Regions from separate parts of the Streptomyces sp. NBC_00459 genome, predicted to be linked through region 3. Evidence: riboswitches for the same ligand, from Rfam matches in the RefSeq annotation. Region 3 holds a riboswitch; each other region holds the start of a gene.
The links. A riboswitch is a leader RNA that binds a small molecule or an ion and turns the genes downstream of it on or off. The one in region 3 is predicted to bind cyclic di-AMP.

Region 1: another riboswitch for cyclic di-AMP. It lies ahead of OHN74_RS26075 (transglycosylase family protein); the one in region 3 lies ahead of OHN74_RS23065 (M23 family metallopeptidase).
Region 2: another riboswitch for cyclic di-AMP. It lies ahead of OHN74_RS27140 (C40 family peptidase); the one in region 3 lies ahead of OHN74_RS23065 (M23 family metallopeptidase).

Annotation. Positions count from the first base shown of each region.
Region 1 is NZ_CP107903.1:5,877,108-5,882,682, reverse strand. Features, by position in the region: gene OHN74_RS26085 (FtsB family cell division protein) at 1-3, opposite strand, end outside; gene eno (phosphopyruvate hydratase) at 105-1,391, opposite strand; gene OHN74_RS26075 (transglycosylase family protein) at 1,761-2,477, opposite strand; cyclic di-AMP (ydaO/yuaA leader) riboswitch at 2,481-2,652, opposite strand; gene OHN74_RS26070 (transglycosylase family protein) at 2,837-3,769, opposite strand; gene OHN74_RS26065 (cytochrome P450 family protein) at 3,998-5,305, opposite strand; gene OHN74_RS26060 (nucleoside triphosphate pyrophosphohydrolase) at 5,483-5,575, opposite strand, start outside.
Region 2 is NZ_CP107903.1:6,131,813-6,137,387, forward strand. Features, by position in the region: gene OHN74_RS27125 (response regulator transcription factor) at 1-372, shown strand, start outside; gene OHN74_RS27130 (C40 family peptidase) at 385-1,503, opposite strand; gene OHN74_RS27135 (hypothetical protein) at 1,980-2,333, shown strand; gene OHN74_RS27140 (C40 family peptidase) at 2,352-3,545, opposite strand; cyclic di-AMP (ydaO/yuaA leader) riboswitch at 3,554-3,729, opposite strand; gene pcrA (DNA helicase PcrA) at 4,024-5,575, shown strand, end outside.
Region 3 is NZ_CP107903.1:5,233,487-5,239,061, forward strand. Features, by position in the region: gene OHN74_RS23045 (MarR family winged helix-turn-helix transcriptional regulator) at 1-285, opposite strand, end outside; gene OHN74_RS23050 (dihydrofolate reductase family protein) at 373-1,512, shown strand; tRNA gene OHN74_RS23055 (tRNA-Met) at 1,589-1,662, shown strand; gene OHN74_RS23060 (PP2C family protein-serine/threonine phosphatase) at 1,815-2,936, shown strand; cyclic di-AMP (ydaO/yuaA leader) riboswitch at 3,206-3,363, shown strand; gene OHN74_RS23065 (M23 family metallopeptidase) at 3,375-4,442, shown strand; gene OHN74_RS23070 (aldo/keto reductase) at 4,581-5,525, shown strand; gene OHN74_RS23075 (PrsW family intramembrane metalloprotease) at 5,550-5,575, opposite strand, start outside.

The sequences.
Region 1 (5,575 bases), 640 kb from region 3:
CATGTTCCCCGCCTCCCCTTCACACACGCGTACGTCCCCGCACACGGTACGGGACCGGATACGGGGACGTACGTACGACTGGCTATGCCTTGACCCTGGTTGGGTCAGCCCTTGAAGCGCGGGAAGGCGCTGCGACCGGCGTACACAGCGGCGTCGTCGAGGATCTCCTCGATGCGCAGCAGCTGGTTGTACTTGGCGACGCGGTCCGAGCGGGCCGGGGCGCCGGTCTTGATCTGGCCGCAGTTCACGGCGACGGCGAGGTCGGCGATGGTGACGTCCTCGGTCTCGCCGGAGCGGTGGGACATCATGCACTTGAAGCCGTTGCGCTGGGCCAGCTCGACGGCGTCCAGGGTCTCGGTCAGCGAGCCGATCTGGTTGACCTTGACGAGCAGGGCGTTGGCCGAGCCCTCCTCGATGCCACGGGCGAGGCGCTCCGGGTTGGTGACGAAGAGGTCGTCGCCGACGATCTGGACCTTGTCGCCCAGCTTGTCGGTGATGGTCTTCCAGCCGGCCCAGTCGTCCTCGTACAGCGGGTCCTCGATGGAGATGAGCGGGTACGCGGAGACGAGCTCCTCGTAGTACTCGGTCATCTCGGCGGCCGTGCGGGACTTGCCCTCGAACTCGTACTTGCCGTCCTTGTAGAACTCGGACGCGGCGACGTCGAGCGCGAGCCCGATCTGCTCACCGGGGACGTAACCGGCCTGCTTGATGGCCTCGATGATGAGGTCGAGGGCGGCGCGGTTGGACTCCAGGTTCGGGGCGAAGCCGCCCTCGTCGCCGAGACCGGTGGACAGGCCCTTGGTCTTCAGCACCTTCTTGAGGGTGTGGTAGATCTCCGCGCCCCAGCGCAGCGCCTCGGAGAAGGACTCCGCGCCGATCGGGGCGATCATGAACTCCTGGATGTCGACGTTGGAGTCCGCGTGGGAGCCACCGTTGAGGATGTTCATCATCGGAACGGGCAGCAGGTGCGCGTTCGGGCCGCCGAGGTAGCGGAAGAGGGGCAGGTCGCTGGCCTCGGAGGCGGCGTGGGCGACGGCGAGGGAGACGCCGAGGATGGCGTTGGCGCCGAGGGAGCCCTTGTTGTCGGTGGCGTCCAGGTCGAACATGGCCTGGTCGATCAGGCGCTGCTCGGTGGCGTCGTAGCCGACGAGCTCCGGGCCGATCTGCTCGATGACGGCGAGGACGGCCTTCTCGACACCCTTGCCGAGGTAGCGGTTGGGGTCACCGTCGCGCAGTTCGATGGCCTCGAAGGCTCCGGTGGAGGCGCCGGACGGGACGGCGGCACGACCGGTGCTGCCGTCATCGAGGCCGACCTCGACCTCGACGGTGGGGTTGCCTCGCGAGTCGAGGATTTCCCGGGCTACGACGACGTCGATGGACGGCACGAGCATCTCCTTCATGGGATGTGACGCGGGTACGCGGGGCTGCTGGGCCTCGCGGGTACGGGGCCGCGGCGGCTCCGCGATGATGAGCCTAACCGGCTCCGGGGGATCGGCCAGCCGTCCGACCACCCCATGGACGGAACATGAACGGAACCCAGGGTAAACATTGTTCCCCCAGGGAACAAAAAGCCCCGCTCCGGTGCGTACGGGGGAAGACGCACCGAAGCGGGGAGCCCGTGGGGGACGGGGGTGGCCCTCGCGAGGCCTCCACTATGGAAGGCACGGATGTGAGGGCCCTGTGGTTCACCTACGAGCCGGCCGGGGTCTGGGGGAGGTTCCGGCCCGCCGGTGACCGGGGTCAGCCGCGGTACAGCCGCGTCAGCTGAGGTGCAGCTGCTGGCCCGGGAAGATGAAGTCGGCGTCGTCGATGATGTCCTTGTTCAGCTGGAAGAGCTTCTGCCAGCCGCCCTTGACGTCGTGCGCCTCGGCGATGGCGCTCAGGCTGTCGCCCTTGACGACCTTGTACTCGCCGTCGCCCTTCTTGACCTTCTTGCCGGTCGGGGTGGTGACGGTCTTCTTCGCGGCCGGCCGCTCCTGCGAACGGGAGGCCTGCTGGTTGTCGGTGGAGCGGGTGGAGGTCTCGCCGGAGCCGCTGGAGCTGCTGGAGTTGCCCGAGCTGCTGGAACCGCTGGACGAGCTGTCGCTGGAGCCGCCGCCGTAGGAGGCGTTGGACAGGCCCACACCGCAGACCGGCCAGGCACCCTTGCCCTGGCCCGCGAGGACCTTCTCGGCGATGGTGATCTGCTGGGACTTGGAGGCCTGGTCGGCGGTGGAGGCGTACGCCGAGCCGCCGTACGCGGCCCAGGTCGAGGCGGAGAACTGGAGGCCGCCGTAGTAGCCGTTGCCGGTGTTGATGGACCAGTTGCCGCCGGACTCGCACTGGGCGACCGTGTCCCACTCGGCGGAAGTGGCGGCAGAGGCGGAGCCGGCCGCCAGAAGCGGAGCGGCGACCGCGGCGCCGGTGACACCGGCGATGGCGACGACCCGGGTGGCCTTGGACGGACGGCGGTGCTTGCCCTTACCGGTAAACAGCATGCGTGATCCCCTCACCGACGCCTGCGAGGTGAGCTGTCGGGTTCGGGCCGGTTGAGTTGCCCGGCCGTACGTCCCTCTCGGGCGGCGTACGGCTTCACCCCAAGCCGCTCCGGACAACTGCCCGGTGCGGCACTTACCTTGGGTCCCCCGCTCCTGCCTACGGCGCTTGATAGCGACGACTGTTCCCGTACGGCCGTTGGCAGGATTCGGCGTTGCGACCGGCGGGGCCCACTGTGGCGGGCGATGACGACCGTAAACAGCTGATCCTCTGAAATACAAAGACGATCAGGGCTTCTGAGACCTTTGTCTCACCGCATTGATAAAGGACATTCAGCGCGAAACCAGGACGTGAACTCCGGTTAGTTTTGCCCGGGTTCGCTACCTACCGCAAGGGTCTGACCGGGAAGGATGAGGCCCGAGTCCGCGTCAAGGAAGGACTCGGTCCCGGCGGGATCCGCGGACTGCCCGCCGGCGAGGTCGAGGGAGTCGGTGACACCCCAGAGGACACCCCCGATGCCGCCGGCGTACGAGCCCTCGGCCTTGCCGCGGTGCCGGCCGGTACCGACGGAGGCCTCACCTTCGGTCGCATCGACCCCTTTTGCCGCACTCTGCCCGGAGTTGCCCCGCTCTCCACCTACTACGGAATCTGTGGGTGAACTGTCGCCCTCCTTCACGTCACCCGCACCGGGCGACGAGGAGGAAGGGGACGGCGAGGTGACCGACCCGGCGGGGTCGGTGGGGTCGGCAGAGCCCGTCGTCGCCCCGGCGGACGGCGTGGGGGACGGCGACGAGTCGGAGGCCCCGGGCGAGGCCGGGGAGCCGGTGGAGGGAGATGCCGAGGGCGTGGGCGACTCCGAAGCCGAGGAGGAGGAAGAGGAGTCCGACCCCGACCCCAGGCCCAGACCCAGACCCAAGCCCGAACCCGCGGTCGATTCCGAGGTGTCACCCTCGGCCACACCGGTGTCGACACCGGCCGATCCGGTGTCCTTGCCGAGCCCGGACAGCAGCGCACAGGCCTCCCAGGCCCCCGCGCCCTGGTCGGCGAGGATCTTCTCGCCGACGGCGATCTGCTGCGAGCGGCTGGCCTGGTCGGCGCTCGTGGCATACGCGAGGCCGCCGTACTTCTCCCAGTCCGCCTGGGTCAACTGGAGCCCGCCGTAGAACCCGTTGCCGGGGTCGGCACTCCAGGAACCGCCGCTCTCGCACTCCGCGACCCGGTCCCAGGTGGTACCGCTGGCCGCACTGGCCCCGGTCGCGCCGAGCAGCGGAATCGCGATGGCGGAGCCTGCCACGCCGGCCGAGACAAGCAGAGCCGGGGCCTGACGGGGGCGACGGTGACGACCGTTCCCGGAGAGCATGCGATTGCCTTTCACGAGACAGCGAGGAGCGGTGCGACAGATGATGCAAGGCATCGCACTGGTGCACGAACGTATCGACAGGCGATCACTTGTCACAAGTTAATGCCGCACAGATCACGTGAAGATCACATTGTTGAGGGAGTGTCACCTTCTCGCGAACTCCTACGACCCCTCCGGCGCCGCGCGCCCGGTTCCGCGAACCGGCGTGAACTCGACGGGCAGGGTACGCAGTCCTCGCATGATGAGCCCACCCCGCCACCTCAACTCGGCCGGGTCCGCGCCGAGTTGCAGGTCAGGGAGACGCGTGAGGAGGGTGGCCAGCGCGCTGCGCCCCTCCAGTCGGGCGAGCGGGGCGCCGAGGCAGTAGTGGATGCCATGGCCGTATCCGAGGTGCTGGTTGTCCCGGCGGCCGAGATCGAGGGTGTCGGGGTCGGCGAACCGCGCCGGGTCCCGGTCGGCGGCGGCGAGGACGACCAGGACGGGGTCGCCGGCCCCGATGTCCTGTCCGCCGATGCTGAGCGGCCGGGTGGCGAAGCGCCAGGTGGCCAGCTCAACGGGGCCGTCGTAGCGGAGGAGTTCCTCGATGCCGGTTTCGAGGAGGGAGGAGTCCTCGACGGCGAGGGAGGCCTGGAGGCGGGCGCGCTGCTCGGGGTGGGTGAGCAGGGCGTAGACCCCATTGCCGATCAAGTTCACTGTGGTCTCAAAACCAGCGAACAGGAGGATGAAGGCCATGGCGGCGGCCTCGTTCTCGGTGAGGTGCTCGCCGTGGTCGGAGGCGCGGATGAGCCCGGAGATGAGGTCCTCGCCGGGTTCGGGGACGTCGGACAGCGCCTCGCGCTTGCGGTGGATCAGCTCGGCGAGATAGCCCCGCATCTTCTTGACGGACCGGGCGACCCCGCCCCGGGGCCCTCCTCCGTGCCGGATCATCATCCCGGCCCAGTCCCTGAAGTCGTCCTGGTCCTCACGGGGTACGCCCAGCAGATCGCAGATCGCGTAGATGGGCAGTGGGAAGGCGAAGTCGTGGATGAGATCGGCGGAGCCGTTCGCCGCGAACCGGTCGATGAGATCGTCGGTGAGTTCCTGCACCCGGGGCGCGAACTCGGCGACCCGTCGCGGAGTGAACGCCTTGGCGACGAGCCGCCGCAGCCTGGTGTGGTCCGGCGGATCGATGTTGAGCAGATGCGTCATCAACTCGGCCTTGCGCTCCCCGGGGATACCGGTCTTGCCCTTGGCGTGCGCGGGCTCGTCGTGATGCGCGGGGTTCTTGGAGAGCCGGGGGTCGGCGAGGGCCTGCTTGGCATCGACGTAACGGGTGACGAGCCAGGCCTCCACGCCGCTGGGCAACTTGGTCCGGTGCACGGGCGCGTGCTCACGGAGCCAGGCGTAGGCGGGGTAGGGATCCGTCGCGAACTCCCAGGTGAAGAGTTCGGGAGCGGGGGTCGGGGGCGTGGCGGGGGGCTGGTTGGTCACCCGGTGACGGTATCGGGAGGGCGGAGGCCCTCAGCGAGGCCCTGGTCGGCGCCGACGCGGCCGCACTCTCCGGCACACCTCCCCTCCCCCGCGCCCCCGACCACCACGCCTCAGCACAGGCCCCGGCCCCGGCCCCGGGGCGACGGTACCTACGGCCGGGCCCGGTTCAGGGCGCTGTCACTCCCCAGCAGTCGCCCCGGCCACCCCTTCCCTCACCCGCACCGCATCCCGATAGGCCCGCGCTGCCGCCCGCAGCGCCGCCTCCGGGTC
Region 2 (5,575 bases), 900 kb from region 3:
GTCATCGGCGTGATCCGGGGCGGCGCGCGCGGATACGTGACGAAGACGATCACCGGCAAGGACCTCGTCGACTCCGTCTTCCGTGTCCAGGACGGCGACGCGGTGTTCTCGCCGCGTCTCGCCGGGTTCGTCCTGGACGCGTTCGCATCCACGGACGCCCCGCCGGTGGACGAGGACCTCGACCGCCTCACCCAGCGCGAGCGAGAGGTACTGCGGCTGATCGCCAGGGGTTATGCGTACAAGGAGATCGCCAAGCAGCTCTTCATCTCCGTGAAGACGGTGGAGTCGCATGTGTCGGCTGTACTGAGGAAGCTCCAGCTGTCGAACCGGCACGAGCTGACGCGGTGGGCCACGGCACGGCGCCTCGTCTAGCCGGGCCCCGCCTCACACCACCCGCGTGGCCCCCGCGAACGGCATCTCGTCCAGAGGTGCCACCCGTACCGGCGCCGAGGGGTTCGGGGCGTGGATCATCTGGCCGCGGCCCACGTAGATGCCCACATGGCTGATGCCCGAGTAGAAGAACACCAGGTCGCCGGGGAGGAGTTCGGACTGTGAGACACGCTGGCCGGCGTTGATCTGGGCGTAGGTGGTGCGGGGCAGGGAGATGCCCGCGGAGCGGTACGCGGCCTGGATGAGCCCTGAGCAGTCGAAGGCGTCCGGACCGGTGGCGCCCCACACGTAAGGGCTGCCCAGCTTCTGGTAGGCGTAGGAAACAGCCGCCGCCGCACGCGAGGTGGGGGCCTCGGCCGCTCCGGAAGCGCTGGACGCGCCGGTGGCTCCGGATGCTCCCAGCGCCCCCAGGCCGTCCCGTGCACTCCCCGACGACCGTGAGGCATGCCCACCGCCCCAGCCTCCGCCGCCGCTGCCGCCCTCCGTCGCGAGCCGGGCGCGTTCCTCGGTGTTGAGGCGGGACAGCAGCTGGCGGGCTTCGTCCAGCTTGCCCGTCACGGTCTTCTTGTGGCGGTTCAGCTCGGCCTGGCGAGCCTTGAGGGAGGCCAGTTCGACGTGGGCGGCCCCCCGCAGCTGCTCGATCTCCCGCAGCTGCTCGCGTACACGGGCCACGTCCGACGCCTGTCTGCTGCCGGCCCGTTCGGCGAACGCGGCGCCGTCCAGATAGCCGTCGGGGTCCTCGGAGAGGGCGAGTTGCAGCGCGGGGTCGAGCCCGCCGGAGCGGTACTGAGCCGCGGCCATCGAACCCAGCGACTCCCGCGCAGAGTTGAGCCGTTCCTCCTTGCGCGCAGCCTCGTCCCGCAGGGTGCCCAGCCGCTGCTCCGCCCGGTCGGCCTTCTCCTTCGAGCCGTTGTACTTCTCGGTGGCGACCTCCGCCTCCTCGTACAGCTTGTGCACCTTGGCCTCTACCTGCGCGGGAGTCAGCTGTGGCTCGGCGTACCCGATGCCGTCGAAGCCGGTCGCCGTCGCCGCGCCCGCGAGGGCGATCGTCGCGGCGGTGCGGGCCGTAGTGCCGTTGAGCGAGCGCTGTCGGGGCTTGCGGTGCGCTGCCACCGGGGCGTCACGTCCTTTCGTACGACCGCCGCTACGACTACCGCCGGACGGCTGCCTGGGAAGCGGACCCAGGAGGGCGGTTGCGCGTCCGGCGACGGCTCGCACAGGGGGAGCGGTCCGCCGCCGGACTTTCTCGGCGGTGGTGTCCGACTGCCGCCCCTGGCCCGGGCGGCGGTGGGGAGCCGGGCACCTGGTGGAGGACGCTAAACCTGAGTGGGGCGTGGGGGTAACGCCATGTACGGAACTGGCGTGAGCCGACCGCCGGGTGACCGCATGCGACCGTGATCCGGTTCCGGCGCCGCCGACTTCACGCAGACGGCTGATCAATGAGGGGGTTCACGGGGCACGTGGGGGTGACACGGTGCTATGGGGTGCATATATGCGAGGTCTCGCGCTGCCACGCACATGCCTTGCGGACGCCGTACGCCCGGCCCGGTGTCGTACGGCGCGGGCGCCGCTGACTAGGCTCCGGGCTCATGGGCGTACTCATCCATCTCTTCGTCGGACTGCACATCATCGGCATCGCCTCGCTCCTGGGCGGGTTTCTCACCCAGCTGAAGGCCATGGGGCAGGGCACGGCCCGCTTCGTGCCCGCGATGCTGCACGGCGCGTTCACCATGCTGGTCACCGGTGTCGCCCTGGTGGGCCTCAACCAGGCCGACGACCAGCCGGTCGACAACATCAAGATCGGCGTGAAGCTGGCCCTGCTGATCGTGATCCTCGGTCTCGTCTATGTGAAGCGGGACGACGAGACCGTGGACAAGCGGCTGTTCGGCCTGGTGGGTCTGTTCACCACGGCGAACATCTTCATCGCCGTGCTCTGGACCTGACCTCCGGCCCGCAGTGCGTCAGGCCGGGCGCACCACACTGTGGATCGTCGACTCGCCGTCGTAGAAGATCGATTCCTCACGGACGTACGCACCCGGCTTGGGGGCGTGGATCATCATGCCGTTGCCGATGTACAGGCCGACGTGGCTGATGTCGTCGTAGAAGAAGACCAGGTCACCGGGTTGGATGTCGGAGAGGGAGACCGTCGTGCCGGCGTTCACCTGGTCGTAGGTGGTGCGCGGGAGGGTGACTCCGGCGGCCCGCCACGCGGCCTGGGTGAGGCTTGAGCAGTCGTACGAGTCCGGGCCGGTCGCGCCCCAGACGTAGGGCTTGCCGACCTGTGCACGTGCGAAGGCGAGGGTCTTCTCGGCCTTGGTGGCGTACGAGGAGTCGGGGGCCGTTGCCGTCGACGTGTCCGGGGTGGTGCCGCCCGTCGACTGCTGCGCCGCCGCCGCTTCCTGCCGGCGCTGCTGCTCCGCCGCCTGTTGCTGCTGGGCGAGTTCCTGCGCCTGGCGGCGGGCCTGCGCCTGCTTCGCCCGTTCGATCGCCGCGAGTCGTAGCTTCTCCTCGGCGGTGAGGCGGGAGAGCAGCCGGCGGGCCTGCGCGAGCTTCGTCTGGACGGCGGTCTTGGTCGTCTGCAGCTCGTCCTGGGACTCCGTGAGCGATTCGAGGCTCGCGGTGGCCTCCTGGCGCTTCTGCGTGGCCTCGGCCTGCTGCGTGATGTAGTCGTCGACAGCGTCCTTCTGGCGGGCGGTCAGGCGTTCCATCAGCTGGTTCTGGTCGAAGTAGTCCTGCGGGTCGTCCGCGAGCAGGAACGTCGCCGTCGTGTCGGGCGCGGCGGATCCGGTGCGGTACTGGGCCGCGGCGAAGGAACCCAGCTCCGCGCGCGCGTCGTTGAGCTTCTGGGTGCGCTGGGCCACGTCGTCCATCAGGGCGTCGGCGCGGGCCTGCTGCTTGGCGGCCTTCTCCTTGGCGGCGTTGTACACGTCGGCGGCCGACTCGGCCTTGTGGTAGAGGTCGTCGACCTCCGCCTCGACCTCCTCCATGCTCGGCCGGTCGTCGGCCGAGGGCGTGGTGGGCTCCGCGGGCGCGGCGTCGGCGGTCTGGGTCAGCAGGGCTACGGAAGCGGTCAGGGCCGCCGTGGCGAAGGCGGGGGTCCGTATGCCTGCTACGCGCGTTCCCGTAGGACGCGACTTGCGGTGCGACGACGCCAAGGGAGGCGACTCCTTCCACGTTCCGCCTACCGGGTTAGCTGTCGGGTTCGGGCGGGTGGTTCGGAAGGGTTGCCCTACGGTCCTTGCCCTGGACGGCAGTCGGACCGATTCACCCCAGGATTTCGGTGGGTCCCCGGCTCCTGCCGCGCAAGGGCGGCACGATCGGACTCGGCGGAGGCCGTGCGGCCCGGCGATGTTCGCCGGTGAGGGTCGAGCGGCCTTACGGCACGCTAACCAACAGGTGTGGCTCCTGTGAAGGTTGATGACCGCTATGCCCGATACGTATTTGTGACCTCAGTCCTAAACATGGCTCTGTGCAGTTAATCGGGAATGCTCTGTGGTGCTTGTTGGTGAATTGCTGATTGCATCCCGTTTTGGCTCCGCCGACCGTGAGATCTGGTCGTCCGGTTCGGAAAGCAGGGGGATGTTTTCGGGGTGGCGGCGGGTTGTCAGTGGGGGCGCCTAGACTCGGAGAGCGATGAGCAGCCTCTTTGACGACAGCTTCCTGGCGGACCTCCAGGGCCCTCGGGCCCGCGAGGAGGAACCCCCGCCGCCGCCCGAGGACGAGCATGTGCCGGAGTCCGTTCCGGACGACCTGTTCGGCGGGAATTTCGACGCGCCGCCGGACCGGGACGCGTACTACCGCGACGGCGCCCCACGCCCGGTGGTGGACCCGGCCGCGCTCCTGGAAGGGCTGAACGAGAACCAGCGCGCGGCCGTCGTGCACGCCGACACCCCTCTGCTCATCGTGGCGGGCGCCGGCTCCGGCAAGACACGTGTGCTCACGCACCGCATCGCGTACCTGCTCGGCGAGCGGGGCGTCCACCCCGGCCAGATCCTCGCGATCACCTTCACCAACAAGGCCGCCGGGGAGATGAAGGAGCGCGTGGAGCACCTCGTCGGTCCGCGCGCGAACGCGATGTGGGTGATGACGTTCCACAGCGCGTGCGTGCGGATCCTGCGGCGGGAGAGCAAGAGACTCGGCTTCACCTCCTCCTTCTCCATCTACGACGCGGCCGACAGCAAGCGGCTGATGGCGCTCGTCTGCCGTGATCTGGACGTGGACCCCAAGCGCTTCCCGCCCAAGTCCTTCAGCGCGAAGATCTCCAACCTGAAGAACGAGCTGATCGACGAGGAGGACTTCGCCGCCCAGGCGAGCGACGGTTTCGAGAAGACCCTCGCCCAGGCGTACGCGATGTACCAGTCGCGGCTGCGTGAGGCCAACGCGCTCGACTTCGACGACCTGATCATGACGACGGTCAACCTGCTGCGCGCCTTCCCGGATGTCGCCGAGCACTACCGCCGCCGCTTCCGGCACGTCCTCGTCGACGAGTACCAGGACACCAACCACGCCCAGTACGCGCTCGTACGGGAGCTCGTCGGCACCACCGAACACACGGGCGACGACGCTGACGTACCGCCCAGCGAGTACGACCTGCCTCCCGCCGAGCTGTGCGTGGTGGGTGACGCCGACCAGTCGATCTACGCCTTCCGGGGCGCGACGATCCGCAACATCCTCCAGTTCGAGGAGGACTACGCGGACGCGACGACGATCCTGCTCGAACAGAACTACCGCTCCACGCAGACGATCCTGAGCGCCGCCAACGCGGTCATCGAGCGCAACGAGTCCCGTCGTCCCAAGAACCTGTGGACCAACGCGGGCGCGGGTGCGCAGATCACCGGCTACGTCGCCGACACGGAGCACGACGAGGCACAGTTCGTCGCCGAGGAGATAGACCGGCTGACGGACGCGGGCGACGCGAAGGCGGGCGACGTCGCCGTCTTCTACCGGACGAACGCCCAGTCCCGTGTCTTCGAGGAGATCTTCATCCGCGTCGGCCTGCCCTACAAGGTCGTCGGCGGCGTCCGATTCTACGAGCGCAAGGAGGTCCGGGACGTCCTGGCCTATCTGCGCGTACTCGCCAACCCGGAGGACTCGGTGCCGCTGCGCCGCATCCTCAACGTCCCCAAGCGCGGCATCGGCGACCGCGCGGAGGCGATGATCGACGCGCTGTCCCAGCGCGAGAAGA
Region 3 (5,575 bases):
CTTGTCCCACTTGCAGGCCTCGCGCCGTACGTGGCCGTCCTTCTCCAGTCGTGCCACGGCGTACGTCAGCCGACTGCGTGTGATCTTCAGCTTCTCGGCGAGATCGGTCATCCGCAGCCGCCGCTCGGGCGTCTCGGAGAGGTAGGCCAGGATCGTGTAATAGAGGTGCGGCATCCCGGCGTCCTGCTGGAGCTGCCGGTCGAGCGCGTCCTCCAGGAGCAGGGAGGCCCCGACGTACGCGCGCCACGCGCGCTGCTCCTCGGGGGTGAGCCAGCGGGTCGTCATGCGACCAGTGTAGGTTTGTTTAAAACTTGAACCAAGTCGGGTCGGTCGAGCCCGCCCACGCAAGCGTCGCCGGAAGAGAGTGCCCCCATGCCCCTCCCGTACGTCCTGTTGTCCGCCGCCGTCTCCCTCGACGGTTATCTGGACGACACCGGCCCCGAGCGGCTGCTGCTCTCCAGCCCCGCCGACTTCGACCGGGTCGACGAGGTACGGGCTTCCAGTGACGCGATCCTCATCGGCGCCGGCACCATCCGTGCCGACAACCCGCGGCTCCTGGTCAACTCGCCCGAGCGGCGGGCCGCGCGGCTGGCGGCCGGAAAACCCGAGTACCCGCTCAAGGTGACGGTGAGCGGATCGGGCGAGCTGGACCCGGCCGCCAACTTCTGGCACACGGGCGGCGAGAAGCTCGTCTACACGACGGACAAGGGCGCCGAGCAGGCCCGGCGGGCGGAGCTGGGCGCCGGCGTGGACATCGTCTCCCTGGGCCCGGGCACCCTCGACTGGCGGACCCTCCTCGAACACCTCCACGACGTGCGGGGCGTACAGCGCCTCATGGTCGAGGGCGGCGGCACCGTCCACACCCAGCTCCTCCAGCGGCACCTCGCCGACGAACTCCAGCTCGTCCTCGCGCCCCTCTTCGTCGGCGACCCCGACGCCCCCCGCCTCTTCGGCCCCGGCGCCTACCAGGGCGGCCGGCTCCGGCTCACGGAGACACGACGCATCGAGGACGTCGTCCTCATGCGGTACGAGCCCACCGCCCCCGGCGCCGGCCCGCTCGTCTCCGCCGCCGACCGGCACTGGCTGGCACTGGCGTGCGAGCTGGCGGAACGGTGTCCGCCGTCGAGCACGGCGTTCAGTGTCGGGGCGGTGGTGGTCGCCGCCGACGGTACGGAACTGGCGCGCGGGCACTCACGGGAGGGCGGCGACCCGGTCGTGCACGCGGAGGAGGCGGCGCTCGCCAAGCTCGACCCGGCCGACCCCCGGCTTCCGACGGCCACCGTCTACAGCAGCCTGGAGCCCTGTGCGCGGCGCGCGTCCCGCCCGGCACCCTGCGCCCGGCTGATCCTCGACGCGGGCGTACGCCGGGTGGTGACCGCCTGGCGCGAGCCGGACACCTTCGTGGTGGCGGCGGACGGGAACGGGCTGCTCACGGGGGAGGGCGTCGAGGTCGTCGTACTCCCCGAGTACGAGCAGCGCGCCAAGGCTCCCAACGCCCACCTGCCCGGCTGACGCCCGCGCCCGGGAGCCCGCCGAACCAAACGTGGTGATCGAGGTCCCGCAGATGGCGTATAGTTGCATTCAACGGCGCGGGGTGGAGCAGCTCGGTAGCTCGCTGGGCTCATAACCCAGAGGTCGCAGGTTCAAATCCTGTCCCCGCTACTAAAGGCTCAGGGGCCGGAAACCAGGAAACTGGTTTCCGGCCCCTGAGTCGTTTTTAGCCCGGTCGGTCCACCGGACTCGCCCGCCGCACCCGTCCCCGGAAACCTGGACGGGACGGACGGGCCGCGGTGATCCGGCGGGAGACGAGACAAGTGGGACGGTCGGGACACCTTCTGGACCCGGCAGCGGGCGAGCCGGAGGAAAAGGCCATCTCACGGGTGCGGACCCTCGTCCGCGTCCTGCCCGCGCTCCTGATCTTCGGCGGGATCGTGTACGACTACGCCACCCCGCGTCACTTCACCGCCATCCCCTTCTTCACGGCCGCCCCGCTCATCGCCGCCCCGCTCTCCTCGCTGCGCACCACGGCGGTCACCGCCGCCGCAGCCCTCCTCGCCCAGTACGTCGTGCACCTCCGCTTCGGGTCCAGCGCGGACGCCGACTCGATCACCGAGACGGTCACCGTGGCCACGGTCGCCGTCCTGGCCGTCGTCATCAACCGGATGGTGCGCCGGGGCGACCGGCGCCTCGCCTCGGCCCGCGAGATCGCCGAGGCCGTGCAGCGCGCCGTACTGCCCGAACCTGAGGCGCGCATCGGCTCGTTCGAGATCGCCGCCCGGTACGAGGCCGCCCATGAGGGCGCGTTCATCGGCGGCGACCTGTACGCCGTGCAGGACACCGCGTACGGCGTGCGGGTCGTCCTCGGGGACGTGCGGGGCAAGGGGATGGGGGCGGTGGCGGCCGTCGCCGTCGTCATCGGGGCGTTCCGGGAGGCCGCCGAACAGGAGGCGACCCTGGAAGCGGTCGCCCAGCGGCTGGAGCGGGCCCTCGCGCGCGAGGGCGCCCGGCGCGACGGGCTGGAGGCCGCCGAGGGTTTCACCACCGCGGTCCTCGCCGAACTCCCGCACGGCGACGGGATCGTACGCATCCTCAACCGCGGCCACCCCCCGCCCCTGCTTCTCGCCGCCGACGGCACCCTGCGCACCCTCGACCCGGCCGAACCCGCGTTGCCGCTCGGCATGGGCGACCTCGGCAGCTGGCCCGACCGTGCGGAGGACGCCTCCTTCCCCGTCGGCGCGACGCTGCTCCTGCACACCGACGGGCTGTCCGAGGCCCGCGACGAGCACGGCGCCTTCTTCGACCCGGCCGCCCGGCTCACGGGCCGTGTCTTCCGCGCCCCGGCCACTCTGCTCGCCACCCTCGCGGACGAGGTGCGCCGGCACTCGGGCGGCGGGACCACGGACGACATGGCGCTGCTCGCCGTACGACGACCCTGACGTCGTTTCTGACATCAGTTCTCATCAGTTTTCATCGGTTGTCACCAAGGGTGAGTGAGTGCTCTCTCTCCGCATAAGAACTGACATACCGTCAATACTCGGGAGTCACTTACGGCATGGTCAACTCGCCCGATTTTCACCGGTGGTGACCCAGAAAGTCCTCGGGAAAAGGATTAACGATCAACGGGAACAGCTTGGAATCAGGTGGCCGGGTCTATTAACGTTCGATAACGCAGCGCGGTAGTCCCAGCCGTCACAAGAGTCGGCTCCGTGCGCAAGTGCCTAATCCCGCAAGGGAACCGGGGAACCATCACCTTGGGGTGAATCGCTCGTCCGCCTCCGTGGCAACACGGCAGGTATACGCGCGTAGGAGACCTTCCTGCTCCGAACCCGTCAGCTAACCCGGTAGGCGAGAAGGAAGGAAAGGAGCACGCCCACGTGGCGTCAAACCCGGCTGCCCCAGTAGCCCCCTTCGTGCCGAGTCAGCGCAGCAGCGAGACCGAGGACGGGAAGATCCCGACCTTCGGCTTCGGTAGCCGCCGCACCGACGAGGGCCCCTGGGAGGAGTGGAATCCCAGCGCGGACACCACTCGTCCGGTTCGCGGCCGGCACCGCGTCGGCAAGCAGCGCGGCGGAGGCGGACTCGCCCGCAGCTCCACCGTTCTCGGCGTCGGCGTCATAGCCGCTGTCGGCGGGGCCGGCATGGCCACCGCGCAGACCGGCAAGCCGCCGGTCTCCATCTCCATCCCCGACCTGCCCTCGGTCGGCTCGCCCTTCTCCAACGACGACTCGGACGCCGAGCCCAAGGGCTCCGCCACCGCGCTCAGCAGCGTCGGCGTGACCTCCGAGGAGACCCAGCAGGGCACCAGCGACGCGGGCGAGGCCCTGCGCGCCCGCATCATCCTCCAGGCCGAGCAGCAGAAGGACCAGGCCGAGGCCAAGGTCCAGCAGGCCGCCCAGGACGCCGCCGCGAAGAAGGCAGCCGCCGAGGCCGCCAAGGTGAAGCGCGAGGCCGCGGCCAAGGTCGCCGCCGAGAAGAAGAAGGTCGCGGACGCCGCGAAGGCGAAGCTGGAGGCCGCGCGTCTGGCCGAGCTCGCCAAGCAGTACACGCTGCCGACCTCCTCGTACACGATCACCTCGACGTTCGGCCAGGCCGGCTCGCTGTGGTCCTCCGGCTACCACACCGGCCTCGACTTCGCCGCTCCCACCGGTACCCCGCTCAAGGCGGTGCACACCGGCACGATCACCGAGGCGGGCTGGAGCGGCTCGTACGGCTACCGCACGATCCTCACCCTGGAGGACGGCACCGAGATCTGGTACGCCCACCAGTCGTCGATCAACGTCAGCGTCGGCCAGAAGGTCAACACGGGTGACGTCATCGGCCGCGTCGGCGCCACCGGCAACGTCACCGGGGCCCACCTCCACATGGAGGTGCACACCAGCAGCTCGGACAGCGCCGGCATCGACCCGATGGCGTGGCTGCGGAGCATGGGCCTGAACCCGTAGGAGACTCCTTCCCCGGTCTCTTCCCGGTGGTCCTGGCGGTCAGTTCCCGACGCCAGGACCACCGGTCGTTCCGTCGTTCACACGAACTTCGTGAACCGGCCGGAATCAGGGCCTCCGCGGCGGGCGTTGACGACGAGCATGACTGCTCTTCGCAAGCTCGGATCATCGGACCTAGAGGTCTTCCCGCTCGCCCTCGGCGGCAACGTCTTCGGCTGGACCGCCGACGAGGCGCAATCCTTCGAGGTGCTCGACGCGTATGCCGCGGCAGGCGGCAACTTCCTCGACACCGCCGACTCCTACTCGGCCTGGGTCGGCGGCAACAAGGGCGGCGAGTCCGAGACCATCATCGGTAACTGGCTCAGGGCGCGCGGCAACCGCGAGGACATCGTCGTCGCCACGAAGGTCAGCCAGCACCCCGAGTATCCCGGCCTCTCCGGCGCCAACATCAAGGCCGCCGCCGACGCCTCCCTGCGCCGCCTCGGCACCGACCACATCGACCTCTACTTCACGCACTTCGACCAGCCCGAGGTGCCCGTCGAGGAGATCATCGGCGCCCTCGACGAACTGGTGACCGCGGGCAAGGTGCGGTACATCGCCGCCTCCAACATCTCGCCCGAGCGGCTCCAGGACTCCCTGGACCTCTCCGACCGCGAGGGCCTGGCCAAGTACGTGGCCATCCAGCCCCACTACAACCTGGTCTCACGCGACACGTACGAGGGTCCACGGCGCGACATCGCCTCCCGCACCGGCCTCGCCGCCGTCCCGTACTACGCCCTGGCCTCCGGCTTCCTCACCGGCAAGTACCGCGCCGGTACGGCGGTCGACAGCCCGCGTGCGCAGGGCGCCGCCCAGCACCTGGAGTCGGAGCGGGGCCGGAAGGTCCTGGCCGCGCTGGACGCCGTCGCCACGGCACGGGGAGCGGAGGTCGCCACGGTCGCCCTGGCCTGGCTCGCCGCCCGGCCGACGGTGGCGGCCCCGATCGCGTCCGCCCGCACGGTGGACCAGCTGCCGCCGCTGCTCGCGGTCGCGGAACTGGAACTGACGGAGGCGGAGGTCGCGAGTCTCACGGCGGCTTCGGCGTGAGCCCCTGCCGAGTGCGTTGACGGGTTACGAGCGGTACGGGTTGTAGGCCG